DNA from 2 places in the Streptomyces sp. NPDC041205 genome. Region 1 is predicted to be linked to the other one. Evidence: predicted binding sites of a transcription regulator. Region 1 holds the regulator's gene; the other holds the start of a gene.

Evidence for each region. Region 1 encodes HspR, which represses chaperone genes until heat shock. Its sites were predicted from a motif close to TTGAGNNNNNNNNNCTCAA; they were not measured.
Region 2: the regulator HspR is predicted to act here: its motif matches at 4,205-4,223, upstream of dnaK (molecular chaperone DnaK).

Annotation. Positions count from the first base shown of each region.
Region 1 covers NZ_JBVIZH010000016.1:17,208-28,820, reverse strand. The annotation lists gene ACZ6BG_RS37905 (MBL fold metallo-hydrolase) at 86-1,066, opposite strand; gene ACZ6BG_RS37900 (helix-turn-helix transcriptional regulator) at 1,362-2,576, shown strand; gene ACZ6BG_RS37895 (helix-turn-helix transcriptional regulator) at 3,090-4,049, shown strand; gene ACZ6BG_RS37890 (hypothetical protein) at 4,357-4,875, opposite strand; gene ACZ6BG_RS37885 (heat shock protein transcriptional repressor HspR) at 5,082-5,537, opposite strand; gene dnaJ (molecular chaperone DnaJ) at 5,542-6,738, opposite strand; gene grpE (nucleotide exchange factor GrpE) at 6,823-7,560, opposite strand; gene dnaK (molecular chaperone DnaK) at 7,560-9,431, opposite strand; gene ACZ6BG_RS37865 ((Fe-S)-binding protein) at 9,751-11,613, shown strand, end outside.
Region 2 covers NZ_JBVIZH010000015.1:56,012-67,624, forward strand. The annotation lists gene ACZ6BG_RS37370 (ADP-ribosylglycohydrolase family protein) at 1-1,155, opposite strand, end outside; gene ACZ6BG_RS37375 (helix-turn-helix domain-containing protein) at 1,184-2,071, shown strand; gene dnaK (molecular chaperone DnaK) at 2,133-4,154, opposite strand; gene ACZ6BG_RS37385 (OsmC family protein) at 4,343-4,768, opposite strand; gene ACZ6BG_RS37390 (S8 family peptidase) at 5,118-8,405, shown strand; gene ACZ6BG_RS37395 (DUF6345 domain-containing protein) at 8,719-10,350, shown strand; gene ACZ6BG_RS37400 (amino acid permease) at 10,388-11,613, opposite strand, start outside.

The DNA of each region.
Region 1 (11,613 bases):
AAACGAGTCGCCGACCAACAGATCGTATTCATCGGACTCTTCCGCGTAACGCCCGGGTGGGCGGGGAGCCGTCCGGGCGCGGTGGTCAGCCGGCCGCCGCGGTGGCGTGGTGGTGCGTGTACGCCCAGCGTGCCGCGTGCGTGGCCAGATCCACCATCTCGATGGGCGCCGTCGCCTCGCCGAGGTGGTGGTACTCGATGAACGTCAGCATGACGACCCGCTCCGGCGCGCCCAGGTGCGGGTGGAATCCGGCGGCGAGGATGTCCGCCGCGGCCTCGTACGCGCCGAGCCCCCGCCCGTACCGCTCCTTGATCTCCCCTTCCAGGTCCCGCAGATAGCCGATGTACGCGCGCACCCCGTCGGGCCCGACGACCCGGCCGTGGCCCGGCACGATGTGCTCGGCGTCGAGCGCGAGCACCGCCTCGGCGGCCCGGACGACCTCTTTGAGCGGCCCCTCCCAGTGCACGGGGTGGTCGCCCTCGAAGATGACGTCGCCCGCCATCACGACGCCCTGCTGCGGCAGGTGCGCGACCAGGTCCCCGGCGGTGTGCGCCGGACCCACTTCGAGGAGGCGCACCTCGATGTCCCCGACCTGGAAGTCGTAGGAGCCGTTGAAGGTGACGGTGGGCGGGACCACGGTGATGCCGGTGTAGTCGTACGCCCCGAAGCGTTCGCGCGCGTACCAGCCGAGCGGGTTGGCCGGGTCGCTCGCGTGCACCAGGTACTGCATCTGCTGCGGGGAGATCTCGCGGCAGTGGCGTTCCAGGCTGGCCTGGGAGCTGATGATCTCGGCACCGGGGAAGAAGGCGTTGCCGAAGCAGTGGTCGCCGTTGGCGTGGGTGTTGACGACCGTGCGGACCCGGGCGCCCGGGGGCAGGGCGCGGTCGGCGGCGGCGATGAGCGCGCGGGTCATGCGCTCGTCGTAGGGGGTGTCGATGAGCGCGGTGTCGTCGCCCGAGGTGATGAGCAGGCAGTTGGCGAGGCCCCAGGAGCCCGCGGCGCCGCGCGGCGCCCAGAGGTAAAGGCCGTCGCCGCTCAGGGCGGTGAGGTCCACAGGAAGGTCCATGGACGTATTTTCGTCGGGAGTGGGGGGTTTCCCGGCTGTGGGGATGGCCACAGTGGCGACAACCAGTGTTGTTGAATTTTGAATAATTGGTTCGGCATCGCAGGGGATAAACCCGCCATTGATATCAGTTCTCTCGTTGACAAGGATGGCGGGTCACGAAGGATGACAGCTCACGAAGGATGACGGCCCGGCTCACAACTCACGGGCGCCCGCCCGTGGCTGAGGGCCCGTCGGTGACGCTCGACCACGGCGTCCGTCCTTCGCACGATCACTGCAATCCGAGCAGGGGGAGCATGTGCAGGACGTTGTGACGCAGGCAGCCCCCACCGTCCGCGGCGGGTCGCAGGGCGCGGCCGGTGCCCGGCTGACCGGGCCCGCCCCGACCGGGGAGCCCGCCGCCCGCCACCACGTGCCGCACGAGCCCGTGGACGTGTGCGAGGCCGGGCGGGTGCTGTACCTGCGAGCCCTTCAGGAACGCCGAGTTCCCGCCAAAGCCGCCGCCGCGACCCCGTGCCTCATCGACACCGGGCTCCTCCACCCGGACCCCGACGACGCCACCTGGCTGCGGCCCACCGCGGCCGCCGTCGCCCTGCCCCGCCTCCTTGAGGACATCGAGGGCCGCGTCGCCCGCCAGCGCGGCCGGGCGACCCGGCTGGCCGCCTCCTTCGAGCAGTTCCTGCGGCTCGGCGCCGACGGGCCCTCGGACCTCTCGCCGTCGCCGGTCACCGTGCTCAAGGGGGTCCCGCGCATCCGGCTCGCCGTCCGGCAGGCGATGGCCGATGCCTCCGAGGAGATCCTCGGCATCCAGCCCGGCGACTCCCGGCCGCGGCTGCTTCCGCACAACGAGCCCTGGCGCCTGGAGGAGTTCGCCGAGCGCGGCGGGCACATGCGGATGCTCTCGCGGCCTCGGACGGCCGACGACGTGCTGCCCGGGCTGCGCCTCCCCGACTCCTCCCTGCCCGACCCCGGACAGCCCGACTCCTCCCTACCCGGCCCCGGACAGCCCGGATCCGCCCCGACCGGACCAGGACAGCCCGGCCCCGGCGGGTCCGGGCCCGCAAGCCCCGCCCCATTAGGTCCCGCCCCCGCGAGGGCCGTCGGCCGTGAGGTCCGCACGCTCGACGAACTCCCGCCCTGCCTCCTCGTCTTCGACCGGGACGTCGCGTTCATCCCGGCCGTCGAGGACGGCTCGATCGCCTTCGAGCTGCGCTCCAGCGCCCTCGTCAGCTATCTCTCGACGGCCTTCGACATCCTGTGGCGCCTGGCCACGCCCCTGTACCGCGAGGACACCCCGCCCCCGCCCGAGCAGGAGATCAGCGACGTCCAGCGCGCCATCGCGCACTTCCTCACCGAGGGCCGCACCGACGCGGAGATCGCCCGGCACCTGGACATGAACGTCCGCACCGTCCGGCTGCACGTGGCCAGGCTCGCCGCCCTCCTCGGCAGCCGCAGCCGCACCCAACTCGGCTATCTCATCGGCCGCTCGGGCCTGGTCGAGCAGCACCAGTAGGCGCACGCGCGGTCAGCGGGCACACCGGGCGCGCTCGTTCGCACCCTCGTTCGCACCCGCGCATACGCCCTCCCCGGCACGCCGTCTCCGTGATCCCGCGCGCCCATGGCCTCATGGAGGTGCTGCCCCGGCACGCACCGCACCGCCGAGCGCGGGCAGCCTGACCGGGGAGGGAGTACGACGTTGTCCGGCGAGCAGAGACCCAAAAGCGCAGAGGACCCGGCACGGAGACCGGCGACAGGACCGGCGACAGGACCGGCGACAGCGCCAACGCCCGCACCTGCAACGGCACCAGAACCCGCACCACCGGACCCCGCACCGGCACCCGCACCACCGACGACCGCGCCCCCCGACCCCTCCGGCCCCCACACCGCCCACGGCCCCGACACCCTGTGTCCGCCCGGCGCCGCCCTCTACCGCCGGGCCCTGTGCACGGGCCGCCTCCACACCCGCGAGGCCGAACCGGCCCCGTGCCTGGTCGACTTCGGGCTGCTGCACCCGGACATCGACGACATGCAGTGGCTCCTTCCGAGCGAGCCCACGAGCGCGCTGCTCGGGCTGTTGCGGGGCATCGAGGAGCAGGTCGGGCTGGAGCGGCAGCGCGAGGCGGAGCTGATGGCGGCCCTGGAACCACTGCTCACCCGCGTCCCCGCCCAGCCCGGGAGACCCATCGGCCCGCCCGCGAGACCCGCCGACACCTCCACGCAGCCCGAGAAGCCCACCGGCGACCCCACCCAGCCGGAGAGCCCCACTCACCCCAACAACCCCGCCACCTCTACCAGCGCCATCAGCCCCACCAGCCCCACCAGCCCCGCCATCACCCTCCACACCACCCTCCCCCACATCGCCCACGCCATCGACGCGGCCGTGTCCCGGTGTGCGGAGGAGGTCCTGACGATCCAGCCGGGCGGTTTCAGGCCCATCGCGGATCTGGGCGCCGCGCCGCCGCGCGAGCAGGCGCTGCTGTCCCGCGGCTGCCGGATGCGCACGCTCTACCAGCACACGACCCGGCACGCCTTCCCCGTGATCGCGCACTTCGAGCGCCTCGACGGCGATGTGGAGGTGCGGACGCTGAGCGAAGTCACCGAGCAACTGGTCGTGTTCGACCGCGCGGTCGCGTTCGTACCGGCCGACCGGGACTCCACCGAGGCCCTGGAGATCCGCGCGCCCGCCGTCGTCGGCTATCTGGTCGCGCTCTTCGAGCGGCTGTGGCACCTCGCCACGCCGATGTTCCCGCACCCCGCGGCGCCGCAGCCCGCCAAGGACGGGGTCACCGCCCGCCAGCGGGCCATCGCCGAACTCCTCGTCGAGGGCCTGACGGACGCCGAGATCGCCGACCGGCTCGGCATGAACGTACGGACCGTACGCGTCCATATCGCGAAGCTCACCAGCACCTTGGGCAGCCGCAACCGCACGCAACTCGGATTCCTCATCAATCGCTCAGGAATCCTGCGCCCCGGGCACCCCGTGTGAATCACGAACGTCCGGATTTGCCGCCACTTGCCCCTACCTCCGCCCCTTGCACCGCAACAAGTTGACGGTAGCGGAGCGTGGGCGAGCCGTTGCATCGTGGTGACGGCGGCAGGGAGCGGCCAGAGCCGTCTCAGGTACTGGAACCGACCGCTCCCCGCGGCCGAGTGGCTCTGTCGTGGTCTCCCCCCGCAGAGTCGCGCTTCCCTAAGGGGTTGCCCCGGTTCGGCTACGCCCCGTGGCCGACCGGGGCGCTCGCGCCTTCGGGGGAGTGAGCGCCCCGTCCCACGGGCGGCCCGGGGTGGGCTGCTCAGGCGTGTGCCGCGCTGCCGTCGGCCCACTCCTGCAGCAGTCGCTCCCGCTCGTCCCTGCGCGGCGAACCGCCCTCGTGCGCGCGGCCCCACGCGGCCATCGCGGCGAGCGTGGTCATGAGGGTCGCGGCGCCCTCGGTGAGGCGGGCGAGCAGGGCGCGCGAGAGGTCGTACTCCTTCTGGGAGTAGCCCGCGGCCGCGGCGACGTACGCCGTCAGCTCGATCTCCTCGTCGGCCGTCCCGACGCACACCGTCATCGTCGGCGCGTCGTCACCGCCGCCGAGGCCCATCGTGAGCGCCATGTCGACGACGGCGCCCACCTGCCGCTTGAGGGACCGCACGGGCACGTCCTCGACGGTGAGCGCGCGGACGTCGTCCCACAGCCACAGGCCGGACTGTCCATGGCCGATACCGGTGATGCCCTCGGAGGTGAGCCGCACCCCGGGGGCGAGCCCGGCCGGTTTCGATCCCACGTACACATCGCCTTCGGCGATCCAGAACAGCCCCACCATGGCCATGGTCTTCCAGCTCCCCCTGTGCCGAGCACAGCGCTCGATTCGATTGCGCGGTCGGGCGAGACGGGCTGGTCAGGGGCGCTCCGCGCCCGGCCCGCGGTGATGAGTGCCTCGCCCCGCCCACTATAAGGAGGCAAGCGACCGGGCCGGGAGTTCCCCATGGGAGCCCCCGGCCCGGACAGAGCGCGGTGCGTGCGCCGGAGCGCGTGTCACGCCTCCGGCGACCTCTTCGGCCGCCACACCACGAGCGCGCTGGTCTGCTGGACGTCCTGGTACGGCACGAGGTCGCGGCGGTACGAGGCGTGCACCGCGGCCTCGCGCTGCTGCATCGCCGCCGCGGCGCCCTCGACGGCCGCCGACAGCTCTGCCACCCGGGACTGGAGCGCCGTGACCTGGTTCTCCAGCTCGATGATGCGCTTGATGCCCGCCAGGTTGATGCCTTCCTCCTGCGACAACTGCTGGACGGTGCGCAGCAGTTCGATGTCGCGGGCGGAGTACCTGCGGCCCCGTCCGGCGGTGCGGTCGGGCGAGACCAGGCCCAGGCGGTCGTACTGCCGCAGGGTCTGCGGATGCAGGCCGGAGAGCTGAGCCGCCACCGAGATGACGTACACCGGGGTCTCGTCCGTCAGTTGATACGGGTTGCGTCGGCGGCCGTCCCGCTCCATGAGGTCACGCTCCCTTCGCGGCCTTGAACAGTTCTGCCCGCGGATCGGTGTCCGCAGTCGCCTTCCGGTACGCCTCCAGCGCTTCCTGGGCCGCGGACGTCAGCGTGGTCGGCACGGCGACCTCCACGGTCACCAGGAGGTCCCCTCGGGTGCCGTCCTTGCGGACCGCGCCCTTGCCGCGGGCGCGCATGGTGCGGCCGTTGGGCGTGCCGGGGGGCAGCTTCAGGGTGACGGGCGGGCCGCCGAGCGTGGGCACCTTCACCTCGCCGCCGAGCGCCGCTTCCGCGTACGTCACCGGCACGGTCACCGTCAGGTTGTCGCCCTTGCGGCCGAAGACCGGGTGGGCGTCGACATGGACGACCACGTACAGATCACCGGCGGGGCCGCCGCGCTCGCCCGGCGCGCCCTTGCCGCGCAGACGGATGCGCTGGCCGTCGCTGACGCCCGGCGGGACGCGGACCTGCATGGTCCGCGAGGACTTGGCGCGGCCGCTGCCGTGGCAGACCTCGCAGGGGTCCTGCGCGATCAGGCCGCGGCCCTTGCAGTCCACGCAGGGGTCGGTCAGCGAGAAGCCGCCACCGCCGCCGCGCGAGACCTGTCCCGTGCCCACGCACGTCGGGCAGACGCGCGGGGTGCCGTTCTTGTCGCCCGTGCCCGAACAGGCCTTGCACGGGGCCTGCGACGACATGCGCAGCGGAACCGTCGCGCCGTCCACCGCCTCCGTGAAGCTGAGCGTGACCTCGGACTCGATGTCCTGGCCGCGGCGCGGCTGCGTCCTCGTACCGGCGGTCGCGCCGCCGCGGTTGAACAAGCCCCCGAAGACGTCACCGAGGCCGCCCCCGAATCCGCCGGCGCCCGTCTGTCCGCCTCCGCCCGGGGCGCCGCCTCCGAAGAGGTCGCCCAGGTCGAAGTTGAACGATCCGCCGCCGGCGCCCGCGGGCCCTGGCCTGAATCCTCCGCCGTTGCCGAAGAGCGCGCGGGCCTCGTCGTACTCCTTGCGCTTCTTGGGGTCGCCGAGGACGTCGTTCGCCTCGGAGATCTCCTTGAAGCGCTCCTCGGCCTTGGCGTTGCCCTTGTTGGCGTCCGGGTGGTTCTCGCGGGCGAGCTTCCGGTACGCCTTCTTGATCTCGGCTTCGGTGGCGTCCTTGGGGACGCCGAGGACCTTGTAGTAGTCCTTCTCGATGAAGTCCTTGGTGCTCATCCCCGACGTCCCTCCTTCCCTGTCATCCGGCGGGCTCCGGCGCCGAGGTCGCCCTCGGCGCCGAAGCCGCCGTCCGTGTCGGCGTCAGCCCTCGTCCGGGCCACCGCTCTCCTTGCCCTTGGCGTCCGCGGTGTCCGCGGCGCCGTCGGCCTTGCTCTCCGCGTCCGCGGGCGCGCTGTCGTCGCCCTCGGCCGCTTCGGACTCCACCGTCTTCACCGTCTGCGCGCCGGGCTGCGGCTCGGCCACCGCCACGCGCGCGGGGCGCACGACCCGCTCGCCGATGCGATACCCCGGCTGGAGAATCGCGACGCACGTCGTCTCCGTGACGTCCGGTGCGTAGCTGTGCATCAGCGCTTCGTGGATCGTCGGGTCGAAGGGCTCGCCCTCCTTGCCGAACTGCTGCAGACCCATCTTGGCGACGACGGTCTCCAGCGCCTCGGCGACGGACTTGAAGCCGCCGACCAGCTCGCCGTGTTCCCTCGCCCGGCCGACGTCGTCGAGCGTCGGGAGCAGCTCCGTCAGGAGGTTCGCCGCGGCGATCTCCTTGACCGTCACCTTGTCCCGCTCCACCCGGCGGCGGTAGTTCTGATACTCGGCCTGCAGCCGCTGGAGATCCGCGGTGCGCTCGGTGAGCGCGGTGCGGACCTGGTCCAGCTGGGCGGTCAGGCCCACGATCTGGCTTGCGTCCCCGGCCGGGGCCGCCGGGCCCTCCTCGGTGGAGGGCCCGGCGGCCTGCGGCGCCTTGTCGTCCGAGGTGGCGCCCGCGGAGGGGACGTCGGGCTGCTCGGCGTTCTCGCCGAAGCCCGGGGTCTCCTCCGTCATCAGGCAGCGCCGCCCTTCGCGTCACCGGGCTTCTCGTCGTCGACGATCTCGGCGTCCACGACGTCGTCTTCCTTGGACATGTTCGGAGCCTCGGCACCCGGAGCGGCACCCTCGGCGCCGCCCGCGGCCTGCGCCGCCTGGGCGTCGGCGTACATGGCCTGGCCCAGCTTCTGGGAGACGGCGGCGACCTTCTCGGCGGCCGTGCGGATGTCGGCGGTGTCCTCGCCCTTGAGCTTCTCCTTGAGCTCGGCGACGGCTTCCTCGACCTCGGTCTTGACGTCGCCGGGGACCTTGTCCTCGTTGTCCTTGAGGAACTTCTCGGTCTGGTAGACGAGCTGCTCGCCCTGGTTGCGGGACTCGGCGGCCTCGCGGCGCGACTGGTCCTCCTCGGCGTACTTCTCGGCCTCTTCGCGCATCCGGTTGACCTCGTCCTTCGGCAGCGAGGAGCCACCGGTGACGGTCATCTTCTGCTCCTTGCCCGTGCCGAGGTCCTTCGCGGTCACGTGCATGATGCCGTTGGCGTCGATGTCGAAGGCGACCTCGATCTGCGGGACGCCGCGGGGCGCCGGGGGCAGACCGGTCAGCTCGAACATGCCGAGCTTCTTGTTGTACGCCGCGATCTCGCGCTCGCCCTGGTAGACCTGGATCTGCACCGACGGCTGGTTGTCCTCCGCCGTCGTGAAGATCTCGGAGCGCTTCGTCGGGATCGTGGTGTTGCGCTCGATCAGCTTGGTCATGATGCCGCCCTTGGTCTCGATGCCGAGGGACAGCGGGGTGACGTCGAGGAGCAGGACGTCCTTGACCTCGCCCTTGAGGACACCGGCCTGGAGCGCGGCGCCGATGGCGACGACCTCGTCCGGGTTCACGCCCTTGTTGGCGTCCTTGCCGCCGGTCAGCTCCTTGACGAGCTCGGCGACGGCGGGCATGCGGGTGGAGCCGCCGACGAGGACGACGTGGTCGATCTCGGAGAGGGCGATGCCCGCGTCCTTGATGACGTTGTGGAACGGCGTCTTGCAGCGCTCCAGGAGGTCGGACGTGAGCTGCTGGAACTGGGCGCGCGTGAGCTTCTCGTCCAGGTGCAGGGGGCCCTCGGCGGAGGCCGTGATGTACGGCAGGTTGATCGTGGTCTCCGTGGAGGAGGACAGCTCGATCTTCGCCTTCTCGGCGGCCTCGCGCAGGCGCTGGAGCGCCATCTTGTCCTTGGAGAGGTCCACGCCGTGGCCGTTGTTGAACTGCTTGACCAGGTAGTCGACGACGCGCTGGTCCCAGTCGTCGCCACCGAGGTGGTTGTCGCCGTTGGTGGCCTTCACCTCGACGACGCCGTCGCCGATCTCCAGGAGGGACACGTCGAAGGTGCCGCCACCGAGGTCGAAGACGAGGATCGTCTGGTCGTCCTTGTCCAGGCCGTAGGCCAGGGCGGCCGCGGTCGGCTCGTTCACGATGCGCAGGACGTTCAGGCCCGCGATCTCGCCGGCCTCCTTGGTGGCCTGGCGCTCGGAGTCGTTGAAGTACGCGGGGACGGTGATCACGGCGTCCGTGACCTTCTCGCCCAGGTACGACTCGGCGTCGCGCTTCAGCTTCTGCAGGATGAAGGCGCTGATCTGCTGCGGGTTGAAGTTCTTGTCGTCGATGCCCACCTTCCAGTCAGTGCCCATGTGGCGCTTGACGGAGCGGATGGTCCTGTCGACGTTGGTGACCGCCTGGCGCTTCGCAACCTCGCCGACCAGCACTTCACCGTTCTTCGCGAAGGCGACGACGGACGGCGTGGTCCTGGCACCCTCGGCGTTGGTGATGACGGTGGGCTCGCCGCCCTCCAGAACGCTGACGACGGAGTTAGTCGTGCCCAGGTCGATGCCGACCGCACGTGCCATTTCAATGCCTCCAGATAACTTCTTGAGTGGAACTGACTCAAGGATGCATCAGGGGTTCCCAGGAGTCAACAGACCTGAGTCACCTCGACTCAACTCTTATCCCCTCCTTACGCGCAACCCAAGGGTGCTGTGCGAGGAGACGCCGCACCCGGGGGACAGGGTTGCGCGACGCCCCGGATAGGGCAGCCTGAGCGACGCAGATCACCGCTTCGCTGGCTACAGTGCGGCGATGTAAGTGGGTAGTCTCAGACGGACTGCATAAGTTACCGCTTAGTAATACGTTGGATTGCCCACCCTCGCAGGCCCGAGGAGCCCCGAAATGCAACTCGCCGCGATCATCGTGTCGCTGGTCCTAATCGCGGTCGGCGTCGCCCTGTTCGGCCGTGCCATCCTGCAGATCTACCAGTTCATGCGGCTCGGTCAGCCCGTGCCCGCGGGCACAAGGACCGACGCGCCCGCCGAGCGCACCCTCACCGTGGCCAAGGAGTTCCTCGGCCACACGCGCATGAACCGGTGGGGCATCGTCGGTGTGGCGCACTGGTTCGTCGCGGTGGGCTTCTTCTCGCTGCTCCTGACGATCGTCAACGCCATCGGCCAGCTCTTCAAGGCCGACTGGATGCTGCCGATCATCGGTGACTGGGCGCCGTACAACATGTTCGTCGAGTTCCTCGGCACCATGACGGTCCTCGGCATCGTGACCCTGATCGTCGTCCGGCAGCTGAGCCGCCCCGACCGGCCGGGCCGCAAGTCCCGCTTCGCGGGCTCCAACACCGGCCAGGCGTACTTCGTCGAGACCGTCATCCTCATCGTCGGCGTCTGCATCTTCACGCTGCACGCCCTGGAGGGCGCCCAGCACCACGTGGACGGTTACGAGGCCTCGTTCTTCATCTCGTACCCGTTCGTCTCGTGGTTCGGGGGCATGGACGTCTCGACGCTCCAGAACCTCACGTACTTCTTCGCGGGCCTGAAGATCGCGACCTCCTTCATCTGGATGATCACGGTCGCCCTGAAGACCGACATGGGCGTCGCCTGGCACCGCTTCCTGGCCTTCCCCAACATCTGGTTCAAGCGCGAGGCCGACGGCTCCACCGCCCTCGGCGAGCTGCTGCCCATGACCAGCGGCGGCAAGGAGATCGACTGGGAGGACCCGGACGAGGACACCGTCTTCGGCGTCAGCCAGGTCGAGCAGTTCTCCTGGAAGGGCCTGCTCGACTTCTCCACCTGCACCGAGTGCGGCCGCTGCCAGTCGCAGTGCCCCGCCTGGAACACCGGCAAGCCGCTCTCCCCCAAGCTCCTCATCATGTCGCTGCGCGACCACGCGCACGCCAAGGCCCCGTACCTGCTCGCGGGCGGCGGCAAGACGATGGAGGGCGAGGAGAAGGCGTCCGAGGAGCAGCTGAAGGACGTGCCCGCGGCCGCCCTCGCGGAGGCCGAGCGCCCCCTCATCGGCACCCTCGAGGAGAACGGCGTCATCGACCCCGACGTCCTGTGGTCCTGCACCACCTGCGGCGCCTGCGTCGAGCAGTGCCCGGTCGACATCGAGCACATCGACCACATCGTCGACATGCGCCGCTACCAGGTCATGATCGAGAGCGCGTTCCCGTCCGAGGCCGGGACGATGCTCAAGAACCTGGAGAAGAAGGGCAACCCCTGGGGTCTGGCCAAGAAGCAGCGCGTGGAGTGGACCAAGGAGGTCGACTTCGAGGTCCCGATCGTCGGCAAGGACATCGAGGACCTCACCGAGGTCGACTACCTGTACTGGGTCGGCTGCGCGGGCGCCCTCGAGGACCGGGCCAAGAAGACCACCAAGGCCTTCGCGGAGCTGCTTCACATGGCGGGCGTCAAGTTCGCGATCATGGGCGGCGACGAGAAGTGCACCGGTGACTCGGCCCGCCGCCTCGGCAACGAGCCGCTGTTCCAGCAGCTCGGCGCCGAGAACGTCGCGATGCTGAACATGGCGTACGGCGAGGATGACGAGGACGAGAGCACCAAGAAGCCGAAGTCGGCGAAGAAGATCGTCGCCACCTGCCCGCACTGCTTCAACACGATCGCCAACGAGTATCCGCAGCTCGGCGGCGAGTTCGAGGTCATCCACCACACGCAGCTGCTCCAGCACCTCATCGACGAGGGCAAGCTGGTCCCGGTCACGCCGGTCGAGGGCCTCATCACCTACCACGACCCC
Region 2 (11,613 bases), on a different contig from region 1:
GCACTCCCCCGCCAAGTCGTCCGCCACCGCCGCGATCACCGCGCGCCCCTCGGTCAACCGCAGCCACTCCTCGGGCAGTTCGTGGTCGCCGCGCAGCGCGCCGAGGAGGTTGCCGCAGACGGAGCCGGTGGAGTCGCTGTCGCCCGAGTGGTTCACGGCGAGGAGCAGCGCGTCCTCGACGCCGTGGGTGACGAGGGCCGCGTACACGCCGATGGCCAGGGCCTCCTCGGCGACCCAGCCCCCACCCAGGGACTCGACGCGCTCCGCGCTGGGCCCGCCCGCGGCGGCCAGGTCGACGGCGGCGGTCAGGGCCGTCGACGTCTCCTCGTGCCCGGGGTACCGGGCGAGCAGCCGCAGGGTGCGCAGGACGGCGCCCTCCAGGGAGTCGCCCTCGACGAGGTGCGCGACGATCGCGGCGAGCGCGCCCGCCGCGTAGTAGCCGGTCGGGTGGCCGTGGGTGATCTGGGCGCAGCGCGCGGCGAGTTCGAAGGCGCGGTCGGCGGGTGCGCGCGTGAGCCCGAAGGGCGCCGAGCGCATGACGGTGCCGCACCCCTTGGACTCGGGGTTGACGCGGCCGCGCGGGCCGAGTTCCAGGGCGGGGTCGGGTACGTACCCCTGTGCCAGGCCGCTCAGGCAGGCGTTGCCGGGGGCCCGCTGGGCGTACAGCCAGGCCTGGGAGCTGAGGTCGGCGGGGTGCGGGGGGACGGGCGGGGTGTCCGACGGCGGCGCACCCGGCGCCGACCCGGGCTTCAGCTCGTGCTGCGGATCGGACCCTGACTGGGCGTCGGCCCCTGGCCGCGGATCGGGGCCCGGCTTGTGCTGGGTGTCCAGCCAGCGCAGATACGCCTGCTGCACCAGCCTCGGCGCCGCGCCCCCGATGCCCTTGCGGCGCTCGCGGGCGTGCGCGGTCCGCAGGGCCTCGGCGGTGAACAGCGTCATCTGGGTGTCGTCGCTGATCCGGCTGACGCCCGCCGCGTCGACCAGCGGCGCCCGCAGGCCGTGCGGGCCGTGCGCGGCGCGGATGGCCGCGAGGGAGCTGAACTCGACCGCGTACCCGAGCGCGTCACCGACCGCGCCGCCGAGCAGACAGCCGCGCACCCGGGCCCGGTACGCGACGGTGGCCTCCCACGACAGCGGGTCCCACGGATTCGTCATGCGCTCCTCCTCGATTACCGTCTTTGCCATGCCAACTGTCGCGCCTCGCCACCGGAACCACGAAGTCGGCCCCCAGAACGCCAGGACCAGCCGCGCCAAGGGCCCGCGCGCGGCCACGCCGTCCGGTGCGGCCGAGCCGTCCGAGGTGGGCGCGCTGCTGCGCGCCTGGCGCGAGGAGCGGCGCGTCAGCCAGCTGGAGCTGGCCCTGCGCGCGGACTCCTCCGCGCGCCACATCAGCTTCGTCGAGACGGGCCGCGCCAAGCCCAGCGAGGACTTCGTCCTGAAGCTCGCCGAGCACCTGGACGTGCCCGTGCGCGAGCGCAACGCGCTGCTCCTCGCCGCCGGGTACGCGCCCCGCTTCAAGCAGACGCCCCTCGACGACCCGTCGATGGCGACGCTGCGCGCCGGTCTCGAACAGCTGCTGCAGGGCTACGAGCCGTATCCGGCGCTGGTCGTCGACGCCACGTACCAGGTGGTCGCCGCGAACCGGGGCATCGTGATGCTCCTCGACGACGTCCCCGAGGACCTGCTCGCACCGCCCCTGAACGCGATCCGGCTCGTCCTGCACCCGCGCGGCCTCGCCCCGAAGGTCCGCAACCTGCGGGAGTGGCGCGAGCATCTGCTGCACCAGATGGGGCGGCAGATCGCCCTGCACCGGTCGGCCGAGCTGAAGGCGCTGTACGACGAGGTGGCGGCGTACCCCGTGGCCGATCCCGGCGAGGACACGGCCGCCGACGGGCAGGTGGCGCACTTCGCGCTGCCGCTCAGGATCGAGCACGAGGGCCGGGTGCTGTCCTTCGTGTCGTCGATCTCCACGTTCAACACGCCGATGGACGTGACCGTCGCCGAGCTGGCCATCGAGACCCTGCTGCCGGCCGACCCGGCGACGGTCAAGTACCTCCAGTCGAAGGCGTAGCCGGGGCGCCTCGCACCCTCGGGAACGGCGCCCCGGGGGCCTGAACGGGCGCTGGTCGCCGTCAGGTACGGGGTGGCTGCCCGTCCTTGCCGCCGCCCTGTCCCGGGCCATCGCTGTGCCCCGGGCCGCCGCCCTGCCCCGGGCCACCGTCCGCTCGCTTCCCGCCCTCCGGCTCGTCCTCCACGATCTCCGCCTCGACGACGCCCTCGTCGGCGCCGCCCCGGGCCCCGGCCCCGCCGTCTCCCTGCCCGGCGGCGTCCCCCCGCGGCGGGGCGTCCTGCGCGCCGCCGCCCTCCTGTGCGTCCTGACCGCCCTGGTTCGCCTGCGCGGCCGCGTACATGGCCTGCCCCATCCGCTGGCTGACGGCGGCGAGCTTCTCCGCCGCGGCCCGGATGGCGAGGGTGTCGTCGCCCTTGAGCAGGGGCCTCAACTCGGCCGCCGCGGACTCCACTTCGGCCTTGGTGTCGGCGGGTATGCGCCCGTCCTCGCCGCCGTTGTCCCGCAGGAACCGCTCGGTCTGGTAGAGGAGCTGCTCGGCCTGGTTGCGGGTCTCGGCGGCCTCGCGGCGCTTGCGGTCCTCCTCGGCGTGCGCCTCCGCCTCGCGGACCATGCGGTCGATGGCGTCCTTGGGCAGCGCCGAGCCGCCGGTGACGGTCATGCGCTGCTCGCGCCCGGTGGCCTCGTCCTTGGCGGAGACGTGCATGATGCCGTTGGCGTCGATGTCGAAGGTGACCTCGATCTTCGGCACGCCGCGGGGTGCGGGCGGAAGACCCGTGAGGTCGAAGACGCCGAGCTTCTTGTTGTACGCGGCGATCTCGCGCTCGCCCTGGAAGACCTGGATGCCGACCGAGGGCTGGTTGTCCTCGGCGGTGGAGAAGGTCTCCGAACGGCGGGTGGGGATGGTGGTGTTGCGCTCGATGAGCTTGGTCATGATGCCGCCCTTGGTCTCGATGCCGAGGGACAGCGGCGTCACGTCGAGCAGCAGGACGTCCTTCACGTCGCCGCGGATCACGCCCGCCTGGAGGGTCGCGCCGAGGGCCACGACCTCGTCGGGGTTGACGCCCTTGTGCGGGTCCCTGCCGGTGAGTTCCCGCACCAGGTCGCCGACGGCGGGCATACGCGTGGAGCCGCCGACGAGGATGACGTGGTCGACGGCGGCGAGCTCCACGCCGGCGTCCTTGACGGCCTGGTCGAAGGGGCGCTTGCAGCGGTCGAGGAGGTCTGCGGTCAGCTCCTGGAACTGGGCCCGGGTGAGCTTCTCGGCCAGGTGCAGGGGGCCGTCCGCGGACGCGGTGACGTAGGGCAGGTTGATGTCGGTCTCGCTGGACGAGGACAGCTCGATCTTCGCCTTCTCGGCGCCTTCGCGCAGCCGCTGCAGGGCCATCTTGTCCTTGCCGAGGTCGATGCCGTGCGCGTTCTTGAACTGCCGTACGAGGTGCTCGACGACCCGCTGGTCCCAGTCGTCGCCGCCGAGCTGGGTGTCGCCGTTGGTTGCCTTGACCTCGATGACGCCGTCGCCCATCTCCAGGAGCGACACGTCGAAGGTGCCGCCGCCGAGGTCGAAGACAAGGACGGTCTGGTCGTCGCCCTTGTCGAGGCCGTAGGCCAGGGCGGCGGCCGTCGGCTCGTTGATGATGCGCAGGACCTTCAGGCCCGCGATCTCCCCGGCCTCCTTGGTGGCCTGGCGCTGGGCGTCGTCGAAGTACGCGGGCACGGTGATCACCGCGTCGGTGACGTCCTCGCCGAGGTAGGACTCGGCGTCCCGCTTGAGTTTCTGCAGCACGCGGGCGGACAGTTCCTGGGCGGTGTAGCGGGTGCCGTCGATGCCGGAGCCGCTCTCCGGGAAGCGCCAGCTCCCGTCGCCCATGTGGCGTTTGACGGAGCGGGCGGTGCGCTCCACGTTGGTGACCGCCTGGCGCTTGGCGACCTCACCGACGAGGACGTCGCCGCTCTTGGCGAAGGCGACGACCGACGGGGTGGTGCGGGCTCCCTCCGCGTTCGCGATGACGGTTGGCTCGCCGCCCTCCAGGACGGCCACCACCGAGTTCGTCGTCCCGAGATCGATCCCGACCGCACGTGCCATGTCCAACAACCCCTTCCGACGCGGCGCTACTTCGCCCTCCAGCACAAAACTTGAGCGGGCCATTGTCAATGCCGCGTACGGGGGCGGGGTGTGCGGGCCGGGCGTCCGGGCGGGGCGTGCGGCGCCGGACAGGGCGAAGCCGCCGACCGATGGCTCCGGTCGGCGGCTTCGCCGCGGTCGTGCGGGGCTCAGGCCAGCTTGGCCGAGAGGGTGATCGTCGTGCCCGTGAGCGCCTGGCTGACGGGGCAGTTGGCCTTGGCGTTCTCGGCAGCCGAGACGAAGGCGGCCTCGTCGAGCCCGGGCACCTCGCCCTCGACGGTGAGGTGGATGCCGGTGATGCCGGTGCCCGGCTGGAAGGTCACGTCGGCGGACGTGACCAGCTTGGTGGGCGGGGTGCCCGCGCCGGTGAGGCCGTGGGAGAGAGCCATGGAGAAGCAGCTCGAGTGCGCGGCGGCGATGAGCTCCTCGGGGCTGGTCTTGCCGTTCGCCTCCTCGGCGCGGGACGGCCAGGAGACGGCCTGCTGCCCGATGCCCGAGGAGTCGAAGGTGACGGTGCCGGAGCCCTCGGTCAGGCTGCCTTCCCAGACCGTGTGTGCGGAGCGCGTGGTAGCCACGATGCCAAATCCCTTCGGTGAAGTTCCTTGGGGTCCATCCGATCACACTCCGGGGCCGGTCCGCGCGTCGGGCGGCCGTGCGCGGCCGAAGGAGGGACCGCCTGGTCCGGGGCCGCCCCGTGCACACCAGGTGCGCCACGCAACGCAATGGCCTCAACCGTGCGTCTGAAGGGGTGAGTTGAGGCGCGCGACCGAGCGCCTCGGCCAGGACGCGACGATCGCGAGGGACACGTTGCACCATCACACCGAGGGAACGACAGAGGCACGAGGGGCGGGCGGAGCGCCCCGGCGGCGAAGAGCGCACGCGGCGACCGTCGCCGCGGCGGCGGCCGTGGCGCTGGCCGCGGGCATGACCGGCCCGGCGGCGGCGGACGCGGACCGCGCGCAGGACAGCCGGGGCACCGGCACGGCCGCCACCGACCGGAGCACCGGCCCGACCGCCGTGAAGCCGGGGTCGGGGCACCGCCTCACCCTGGTCACCGGTGACCGCGTCACCGTCGACGCCAAGGGGCGGATCACCGGGTTCCGGCCCGCCGAGGGCCGCGAGCACATACCCGTCCGCACCCGCGCCTTCGCCGGGCACACGCTGGTCCTGCCGTACGACGCGCAGCGGCTCATCGCCGCGGGCAAAGTCGACCAGCGCCTGTTCGACGTCACGGAGCTGAGCCGGAAGGCGAACCGCGAGGCCCAGAAGAACGGCCTGAAGCTCATCGTCGGCTACCGGGGCACCGCGGCCCGCGACGCCCGCGCCGGAGTGCGCGCGGCCGGTGACACCACGGTCCGCCGCTCCTTCGCGTCGCTGAACGCGGACGCCGTGACGACGCCGAAGCGGGACGCGGCGGCGTTGTGGAAGGAGCTCACCGACGAGCGGGGCGGTGCGGCCGCCGGGGTCAGCCATCTGTGGCTGGACGGCACCCGCCGGGTGAGCCTGGACAAGTCCGTCAAGCAGATCGGCGTGCCGAAGGCGTGGGAGGCCGGGTACGACGGCAAGGGCGTCAAGATCGCCGTCCTGGACACGGGCGTCGACGCCACCCACCCGGACCTGAAGGAACAGGTCGTCGGGGACAAGAACTTCACGCCGTCACCGGACAGCAAGGACCGGTACGGGCACGGCACGCACGTGGCGTCCATCGCGGCGGGCACCGGCGCCAAGAACGCCGCGTACAAGGGTGTGGCGCCCGGCGCCAAGATCCTCAACGGCAAGGTCCTCGGGGACGACGGCAGGGGCAGCGACTCCGAGATCATCGCGGGCATCGACTGGGCCGCGGCCCAGGGCGCCGACGTGGTGAACATGAGCCTCGGCGGGGGCGACACGCCCGGCGTCGACCCGATGGAGGCCGCGATCAACAAGGTCTCCGCCGACAAGGGCATCCTGTTCGCCGTCGCGGCGGGCAACAGCGGCGATCCGGGGTCCGTCAACTCCCCGGGCAGCGCGGACGCGGCGCTCACCGTCGGCGCGGTCGACGACAACGACAAGATCGCCGACTTCTCCAGCCAGGGCCCGCGCGTCGGCGACGGCGCCATCAAGCCCGACGTGACCGCGCCCGGCGTCGACATCACCGCGGCCGCCGCGCCCGGCAGCGAGATCGAGAAGGAGGTCGGCCAGAAGCCCGAGGGCTACCTGACGATCTCCGGAACGTCGATGGCGACCCCGCACGCCGCGGGCGCCGCCGCCCTCCTCAAGCAGCAGCACCCCGACTGGAAGCAGCCGGAGCTGAAGGGCGCGCTCACCGCGTCCACCAAGGGCGGCAAGTACACGCCCTTCCAGCAGGGTTCGGGCCGTATCGCCGTGGACCGGGCCATCAAGCAGACCGTGTACGCCGACCCGGTGTCCCTCAACTACGGCACCCAGCTGTGGCCGCACACCGACGACAAGCCGGTCACCAAGAAGGTGGCGTACAAGAATCGCGGCACGAAGGACGTCACCCTCGACCTGACCGTGTCGGCCCTCGACCCGAAGGGACGTCCGGCGCCCGCCGGGTTCTTCGCCCTCGGCGCGAAGAAGGTCACCGTCCCCGCGGGCGGCACGGCCTCCGTCGACCTGACCACCGACACGCGCCTCGGCGGGGCTGTCGACGGCGCCTATTCCGCGTACGTGGTGGCGACCGGCGGCGGCCAGAGCGTCCGCACGGCCGCAGCCGTGCAGCGCGAGGTCGAGTCGTACGACCTGACGCTGAAGTCGATCGGCCGGGACGGGCGGCCCGCGCCGCATCACGAGACGATGCTGTCGGCGATCACCGGCGCCGACACCGGCACGAACCGCTTCCCGTACGACCCCTCGGGCACCGTCAAGGTCCGTGTGGCCAAGGGGAGTTACCTCCTGGACTCCGCGGTCTACGTCGACCCGCGGAACGGGGACAAGGGCGTCGACTGGCTGGTGCGGCCCAAGCTGACCGTCGACAAGAAGATGACGGTCACGCTCGACGCCCGCAAGGCCGAGCCCGTCGACATCACCGTCCCGGACCGGAGCGCGAAGCTCGCCTTCATGGACGCGCGCTACACCTACGCGGGCTACGAGATGGGCGCCCTGCGCGTCAGCGCCTTCCAGAGCATGCGCACCGCCCACCTCGGCCCCGCGGTGCCCGACGGGCTCGGTCAGCAGTGGCTCGGCACTTGGCGCAAGGGCGCCGACACCGCGTACGAGATGCTCGTCGGCGGCAAGGTGACCAAGCTCGCCACGGGCTACGTCAAGCACCTCAAGCCCACCGACTTCGCGACCGTCAAGGTGAGCATGGGCGCTTCGTCGGCGCGGAAGACGGGCAGCCTCAGCGCGGCGGGATATCTCCCTGAGGCGGGCGGCATCTCCATGATCCCGCCGGTGCAGACGCTGCCGCGCACCAAGACACTGCACCTGTCGGCGCTCGGCAAGGTCAAGTGGGACCTCGGCTTCGAGCAGTACGGCGGCGTCGACGAGGAGGGCAACCCGCTCATCGAGAGCTACTACCGGTTCGCCGAGCCGCGCGCCTACAAGGCGGGGCGGAGCTATCGCGAATCGTTCGGCGTCGGCGTGTTCGGCCCGCGCCTCGGCGCGGGCGCGGGTGTGTTCCGGGACGGCTCGAAGCTGTACGGAAACCTGCCTCTGTTCGCCGACGGGAAGGGCAACGTCGGCTGGACGGACCTCACGTCGGCGAAGACGGAGCTGTACCGCGACGGCAGGAGGATCGGCGCCAACGAGGACCCGCTCTCGGGTGAGGACGGGGCCTTCGACGTTCCGGACACGGACGCCGAATACCGGCTGACCACCTCCGTGAAGCGCTCGGTCGCCCTCTCGGCGGCCTCCACCCGCGTCGACGCCTCCTGGACGTTCCGCTCCAAGCGGGGCGGCCCGAAGGAACTCCCGGTGTCCACCGCCCGGTTCGCGCCCAAGCTGGACCTGACCAGCCGGGCGCCCGCGGGCGAGAAGCAGCGGATGCCGGTGACCGTGCAGGGCGCGGCGGCCGGGGCGAACCTGAAGTCGCTGCACGTGTACGCCAGTTACGACTACGGCCGCCACTGGGAGGAGCTGAAGGTCACCGACGGCCGCGTCACGGTGAAGAACCCCGCCGCGGGCAAGGGCATCTCCTTCCACGCCAAGATCACCGACAGGAAGGGCAACAAGTCGACCTTGTCCGTCCTCCACGCGTACTACGGCAAGTAGCACCAAGGGTGTTCGAGGGGGCCGCGCTGGTGCGCGGGGTGCGGTACGAACAGTGAGGCACCGTGGCGCGTTCCATGCCTCGCGCCGATCCCCCTCGGCCACCCGGCCCTGTACCACCCCACGCGCTCCCGCCACCGGGGCGCGTGGGGCACGCGACATGGGCGGTACGGGGTACCTATGGCCGAAATGGCAACTGGGCAAGGCCCCCACGGGGTGACACTTTTAGGCCCCCTCGACCGTGCGGACCCAGCCACGTGACGGCTGCGCGGCGCAACGCCCGGGCACATCGGGGGCACCACTCAGGGGGTTAGGCATGCGCATGATCTACACGGACAGGGGTCCGTCGCCGCTCGAGCCCGACAAGCCCGGCGCGGCCGGGGAACGGGACTCGACGTTCGGCTGGTGGGGCGCCTTCAGCATCGAGAAGTTCGCCACCGCGTCGCCGCTGTTCTACACCCACGAGGACGCCACCGGCTGGCTGGCGTACCTCCAGCAGTTCTACGACCGCAACTTCTGGTTCGCCGACGGGGGCGTGCAGGTCTGGGCGTACGAGGAGACCTACGACAACTGGCAGGACCGCTACGGGATGGACGCGGTGTGTGCCGTGTACCACTCGGGCCACGGCGACATGGACGGCAACGGCGTCTTCCACGCGCCGCTCGGCGCGGCCTGGGACGGGCGCACCGAGGCGACCTCCAACCGGATGGCACTCGGCAACGAGAAGTGCCGGTACATCTTCTGGTCGACCTGCTTCTCGCTGCGGGTCCTCTCCGGGCACTCCCCGATCCGCACCTGGGCCGGGCCGAACGTCGGCTTCCGGATGCTCTTCGGCTTCGAGACCACCAGCATCGACCACCCGGACTACGGCCGGAAGTTCTGGGACAAGTGGCGGTCCGGGCAGACGTACTGCGACGCCTGGCTGAACGCGAGCTGGGACATCCACAAGGGCCAGGCCCCGTCCGTGTGCGCGGTCGGCGCGACCCAGGCCGAGGCCGTGAACCGGCTCAACACCGAGCGGAACTTCTACCGCGCCGCCGTGCCGGACAACTGGTACGCGTGGCGCTGGTACAACGCCCGCGAGTCGCTCGCCGAGCAGCTCACGGCCGCCCCGGACAACCCGCAGGTGATCCAGCTCGCGCCGCGCGACCCGAGCGCCGAGCTGGCCGAGGCCGGCCGGATCGCGAGCTTCCCGACGGCGGCCCTCGAAGAGGTGCACGTCGAGCGGCAGGGCGTCCTCAGTGCCACCTCCGGGGACCGCGTCGCGTCCACGGGCCCGCACGCGGTGCGCTGGGTGCGGCTCGCCGAACCCAACCACCGCAACACCACGGCGCTGCCCACCGACCGCGCCGTCGAGTTGGCGCGCGCCTTCGCCGAGCAGCACGCCGACGGCGCCGAACTGATCGTCGACAGCGTGCACGACCTGATGCAGAACTCCGGCACGAAGGACGGCTCGGAGATCGGCGCGCCGGTGTCGCTGCAGACCCACGTCACGTTCCGGCAGGCCTTCGACGGCGTGCCGATCATCACGCCGGACCGCGGTGTGATCCGGGTCGGCCTCGACAACGACGGCACGGTCGTGCAGGCCCAGCTGTCCACGCGTACCGCGACGGGCACGACGCGCGAGGCCGGCGCCCTCGTGACGCCTCCCGGAGCCGAGGGCGCCGTGGCACCGGCCCCGCGTGACCCGCAGGAGGCGCTCGCCGCGGCCCAGGAGCGGCTGCTCGCCGAGCTGGCGGTCCGGGGCACACCCGAGGACGGCGACTATCCCGCGGCGGTCGGGCGGGAACAGCGGCCCGAGATCAGGGACGTGCCCGGCACGCTCCAGGTCGGCTACGAGGTCGAGGGCAACGAGGCCTACCTCGCGGCCCGCAAGCTGGTCGAGATCGGCCCGCGGGACGGCGGCTTCAAGACGCAGCGCTGGGTGATCGCGCCCCTGGCGAGGTAACGAGTCGACCGGGCAGCCGGGTGACGGAGAGAGGGCGCTACTGGGTGGCGGTCCGCTGCTTGCGGGCCGCCATCCACGCGTACACGAGGACACCCACGAAGAGGAACAGCACACCCTGGTAGACGGCCGCGTACCCGGCGCCCGCGACCAGCCACATCGAGAAGCCGAACGCGAGCGCGGCGAGGATCGCGTCGCGCACGAGGCGCCCCCGGTGCACGCGCTCGCCCTGCCCGGAGGCGAGGAAGTAGATCTGCGCGGCGGTGGCGAGGAGGTACGGCACGGTGGCGGTGAACGTGGTGACGAGCACGAGGACTTCGAAGACGCCCGCCGAACCGGCCGTGTAGTTGTAGACCGTGAGCAGCGAGGCGAGGACGACGGTCACCAGGACGCCGACGGTCGGCACACCGCGCCGCTTGCGGGCGAACGCGCTCGGAAAGAGACCGTCGCGCGCGGCGGCGTACGGTGTCTGGGCGCTCAGGAGCGTCCACCCGTTGAGGGCGCCTACCATCGACACGAGCGCGGCGAGCGCCACCGCCGTGCCGCCCCAGGAGCCGCCGAACATGGCGTTCACGGCGTCCGAGAACGGCGCCGTGGAGGCCACGAGCTTGTCGTGCGCGACCGTCCCGAACACGGCGAGGGTGCCCAGAAGGTAGACGAGGGCGGCGCCGAGGGTGCCGAGGACGGTGGCGCGGCCGACGTTGCGCCGGGGGTCGCGCACCTCACCGGCGCTGACGGCGGCGGACTCCACGCCCAAGTACGAGAAGAGCAGGATCGCGGCGGACGCGGACACCGCGCCGACGGGGCTCTCGTCGCCCGCCCGGAACGGCCCGAGGTTCGCGCTGTCGAAGAAGAACAGACCGCCGAAGGCGACGAGAAGCAGCGGCAGGAACTTCAGGACGGTGGCGACGAGTTGGACGGCGCCGACATAGCGGGTCCCGGCGAAGTTGGCGAGCGCGGGCAGCAGTTGCAGCGTCAGCGCCGCGAGGCAGGCGGTCCACTTGTGGTCCGCCACCGGTATCAGCACGTCGAGATAGCCGACGGCGGCGACGGCGAGCGCCGCGTTCGACACCCACGTCGTGATCCAGTACGACCAGGCGGCGAGGAACCCCGCGAAGTCGCCGAACGCGGCACGCGCGTACACATACGGCCCGCCGGTGCGCGGGTCACGGCTCGCGAGCCGCCCGAAGACCAGCGCCAGGCAGATCGCGCCCGCCGTCAGCACGGCGAACGCGACGAGGCTGATGGTGCCGAACGGCGCGACGG